Regions from separate parts of the Halobacillus sp. BAB-2008 genome, predicted to be linked through region 2. Evidence: riboswitches for the same ligand, from Rfam matches in the RefSeq annotation. Region 2 holds a riboswitch; the other holds the start of a gene.
The links. Region 2 has a riboswitch for cobalamin ahead of metE (5-methyltetrahydropteroyltriglutamate--homocysteine S-methyltransferase). Riboswitches for the same ligand answer to the same signal wherever they lie in the genome.
Positions count from the first base shown of each region.

Region 1: another riboswitch for cobalamin. It lies ahead of D479_RS09520 (ribonucleoside-diphosphate reductase subunit alpha); the one in region 2 lies ahead of metE (5-methyltetrahydropteroyltriglutamate--homocysteine S-methyltransferase).

Region 1 is NZ_ANPF01000038.1:13,423-15,626, forward strand. It holds gene D479_RS09510 (alpha/beta fold hydrolase) at 1-13, shown strand, start outside; gene D479_RS09515 (class I SAM-dependent methyltransferase) at 82-759, opposite strand; cobalamin riboswitch at 951-1,128, shown strand; gene D479_RS09520 (ribonucleoside-diphosphate reductase subunit alpha) at 1,269-2,204, shown strand, end outside.
Region 2 is NZ_ANPF01000013.1:86,748-88,951, reverse strand. It holds gene metE (5-methyltetrahydropteroyltriglutamate--homocysteine S-methyltransferase) at 1-1,173, opposite strand, end outside; cobalamin riboswitch at 1,318-1,502, opposite strand; SAM riboswitch class I at 1,556-1,659, opposite strand; gene D479_RS04120 (deoxyribodipyrimidine photo-lyase) at 1,829-2,204, shown strand, end outside.

The DNA.
Region 1 (2,204 bases), on a different contig from region 2:
TGAGCATCCTTAATCCAACAAAAAAAGTCCGGAGTTTGCTCCAATGCGCCTTGATGCATTGGTAAGCAACTCCGGATTGTTTTATTCTTTTTCGAAAATAAATACCCACATGAATGTAAGTGCCTGCTTTAATTCTTCTTCAAGCCCAGCCAAGAGACTGTCCTCGACACCACGCTTGTAAACCCCTTGTCCAGCTATTGATCTCCAACCTGTCTCTTCTGCCATCTTCTTCAATTCCCACGGCATCATCGTATTGCATATGACTTGTTCCCCGAACAAGCGGCGATAGCTGTTGGTCCTCGGCATTGCCGTCGGACCAAGCAGTGCGATACAAAGTCTTCCCCCAAGCTTCAGTATCCGCTTCATCTCATTAAGCCCCTGTGAAGGAATCTCCGTCCATTCCAATGAATTGACCGCCATGGCACTATCAAACGAATCATCTTCGAAAGGTAGAGCAGTTAGATCCCCTTGGACGAAGGTAAGTCCTTGTTCCCTGACTCTGGCATTCGCCTTATCAATCATGTCTTTCGACAAATCAACCCCTGTGACCTCATATCCTTCCTGCCAAAGCCGGAAAGATCCATAGCCGTCTCCACAGCCGAGGTCGGCTACTTTTCCTTTCGGGATATGATTCTCAAGAAAGGGAAGGATCGTACTTCGACTTCCTTCGTCCCACATTTCCTTGCTTTTTGAACTCCACATCCCGGCACGGTCGTCCCACTGCCTTTCTGCTTCTTTATGCCAATTGAACTTGACCATTTCCTCACTCGCCTTTCCGCTTCTTTTATATATGCTTCTTATAAAATTATACCTTACACCAATGCGCTGTGTCTGGGTTTTGATGCTTGGAGGTATTTGTTGTAGAATGGAAAAGGCTTGAATGTTATTTCGTTGTCCGTTATGATAGAAACACAAGATAAGCTAATAAAATTAATCTGAACAACTACATATAGTATTTGCGAACAGAAGATGCCACAAGGCTTAATAGGGAATCCGGTAACCAATCCGGAGCTGCCCCCGCAACTGTACGCATCCGCGAAATGGAAGATTCCACTGTGCCGCGCACGGGAAGGACCAGAGTAAGATCGGATGCCAGCCAGGAGACCTATCTTCGTTCGGCAGAGTTTCAACTTCTTCGGGGATTGAGAAGATGAAGCGATGGAACGAGGACTTTTTTGTGTCTCGCATCGTTTCATGGTTTCATCCACTCCCTTTCCCGGAGTGGATTTTTTATTTTATATGTAGATATCAGATCAAGGAGTGAAACCATGAGCGTATCAGCAATTAAAGACCAATGGAAAGAAAGATTAGAAGCTTGGAAAACCGAGTTCCCTATGCTTGATCTGGATCGCATCATCCATAAAATTCCTAACTTAGGTTTTGAACATATGACGGAACAGGACCAGCGCCACGCTCTTATTCTCGAGTGTCTGGCTGAGGTCGATGAAATGGAACCGGATTGGACATTTGCAGCCAGCAGAATGCTGCTTGAGCAGATGTATGAGGAAGCTTCCAGTAACCGCGGAACAAACAAGGAATATGAAGATTTTCATGGTCTAATCTGCACGTTGATTAAGAAAGGCATCTATTCCGAGAAGCTGCTTACATATTACTCAGAGGAAGATATATACCAATTAGAAGAAGCACTCGCCCCTGAACGTGACCATCAATTCACCTACATTGGTTTGAAGACATTGAGTGACAGATATATTGCAAGAAGTAAAGAGAAAGAAGTTTATGAACTTCCTCAAGAGCGCTTTATGATCATTGCAATGGTCTTAATGTCACAAGAAGAAGCACCAAAACGGTTGGCACTCGTAAAAGAAGCCTACTGGGCTTTGAGTCATTTATACATGACTGTAGCCACCCCGACTTTAGCAAATGCGGGGAAACGTTATGGTCAGCTGAGCTCCTGCTTCATCGATACGGTAGATGACAGCCTTCAGGGCATCTACGACAGCAACACAGACATCGCCAATCTCAGTAAGCACGGAGGAGGAATCGGAGTCTATCTCGGCAAAATCCGCAGCCGCGGCAGTGATATCCGTGGATTTAAAGGGGTTTCCTCCGGCGTCCTTCCTTGGATGAAGCAGTTAAACAATACAGCCGTGAGCGTCGATCAGCTCGGACAGCGTCAAGGTGCCGTCGCTGTATATCTTGACATATGGCATAAAGACATTTTCCCGTTTCTTGACAGCCGATTG
Region 2 (2,204 bases):
TTCGGAATTCGCAAAGGACCTCCAGTTTCGGGAATGTTTCTCCACCTCCGGCAGGATGATTGCTTTTCCTTGATTGACGCCCTTCGTCAGAAGAACCGTTTCTTCCAGTTTCTGATCAGTGAAGGCAAGGACCTGTTTCAGGTCAGATGCCAGCTTCGTTTCCGATTCGGTCGTCACCGGCACGTGAAGCAGGCTGGTGGAAGGCTGGAGAATCAAGCGGTCTTCCGGCACGATCTTTCTGACAGCATCCGTGATCTGCCATGTGTGTTTCCAATCGTTTCGCCAGATGTTTCGGCCGTTAATCACTCCCGCCGCCAATACTTTATCGTTCGGAAAGCCGTGTTCAGCGAGCTGGGACAGGGTTTGGCCGTTATCATCCACGAAATCAAGGCCGATGCCATCTACAGGAAGTTGAATGACGGAATCATAAGCTTCCACTGCTTCAAAGTATGTTTGAAGCAAAAGCTTGATGCCGCTCACTTCTTTAGAAATGGTGTCATAAACCGATTGAACGAAGCGGAGGTCTTCTTCCGATAAGTCAGTAACAAGAATCGGCTCATCGATTTGAACCCAAGCTGCTCCTTCTGCGGCCAATTCTTGAAGCACTTGTATGTAGAGCGGTACCAGTGCCTGCAGCACTTGTTCGAACGGCTGCTTATCAAAACCCTTGGCAAGCTTCAAGTAGGTCACAGGCCCTAGCAGCACCGGTTTTCCATCAATGCCGAGCTGCTCCTTCGCCTCTTTATAATAGCGGAGCGGCCTGTTCTCCAGAAGCACCGGTTTTGTATCCTTTTCAATTTCCGGGACGATATAGTGATAGTTGGTATTAAACCATTTTGTCATGGAGGAGGCTACCGCTGATTCTGTGCCACGGGCGATGTTGAAATACGTTTCCAGTGAAGTGGGTTCCGTATCCTGAAAACGCTCGGGAATGATCCCGAACATGATGGATGTATCCAGAACGTGGTCGTAATAGCTGAAGTCACCGACCGGAATCAAATCGAGCCCTGCTTCTTTTTGTTTCTTCCAATCCTTGTGTCGGAGGGCAGTCAGTTCTTCCACAAGCTCCTGCTCTGTCGTATCTTTCTTCCAATAGCGCTCCAGAGCTTTCTTCCATTCCCGTTTCTCCCCGATACGCGGGTACCCAATTGCTGAACTTCGTGCTTGTTTCATTTCCCATTCCTCCTGCAGTTGTTTTTCAATCCAATAAAAAAATCTCTCTTACCTACAAAGAGAGACGACGGAGTGACATGGGAAGGATACGTCGAAAAAGGGTAGACGAATCCCGTTGTCAACACCTGCCTATTCCTCGTAGGACCTAGTGCGGGTTCCAGAGGCAGGTCTCCTGACTTATGATCACGGCGGGCTGCGCCTTCCCATCGACTATGATAGTGGCTGCTGCAGCTCCGCTCCCAATTACAGTGGCGGGACCGTGCCGGATTTTCACCGGTCTTCCCTTTTAAGCCGGGGGACACCCCGGCACCTGTGGAACAGATTATTCAGTTGAATAATAAAAAAGAACCTCTTGTATGAGAGGTTCTGATTGTACGGACCTCTCTTATCTTTCAGAGCATCTGCTCTGCTGGAATTAGCACCACAATCATATCGATCGGTTGCCGGGTTTCGTAGGGCCAGTCCCTCCACCACTCTGAATAAGAGATTGCTATTGGATTGATTACAAGCATACTAGCATGAGAAAAATAGGGTGTCAATCCGCTCTTCTACAATTTTTTCTAGAAAAAGGATAGAGAGGGGCGAGTATCAACGGGTGAAAAAAATCTATCAAAAAGGTAGAATGTAGGGTATTACTACTCGGGAGCTGGTTATTTTGTTGCGTGTCGTCTGGTTCAAGCGGGACCTTCGTCTCCATGATCATGCACCATTATATAATGCGGTACAGTCGGGAGACATGGTGCTTCCGCTTTACGTTGCAGAACCTTCCATCTGGCAGGGGCAGGAGCTGTCTGCCCGCCATTATCAGTTTGTGAAAGAGAGCCTCCATGATCTGCAGAAGGAGTTAAAGCAGAGAGGCGGTCGGTTATTCGTCGCTGTCGGGGAGATGGAAACAGTGCTGGAAGAGATATACGAGACATATGGCCCGTTTTCTCTTCATGCGCATGAAGAAAATGGAACACCGGTCACGTTTTCAAGGGATCAGAGAGTAAGGTCGTGGATGAAGCAAAAGGGGTTAACCATGAAAGAAG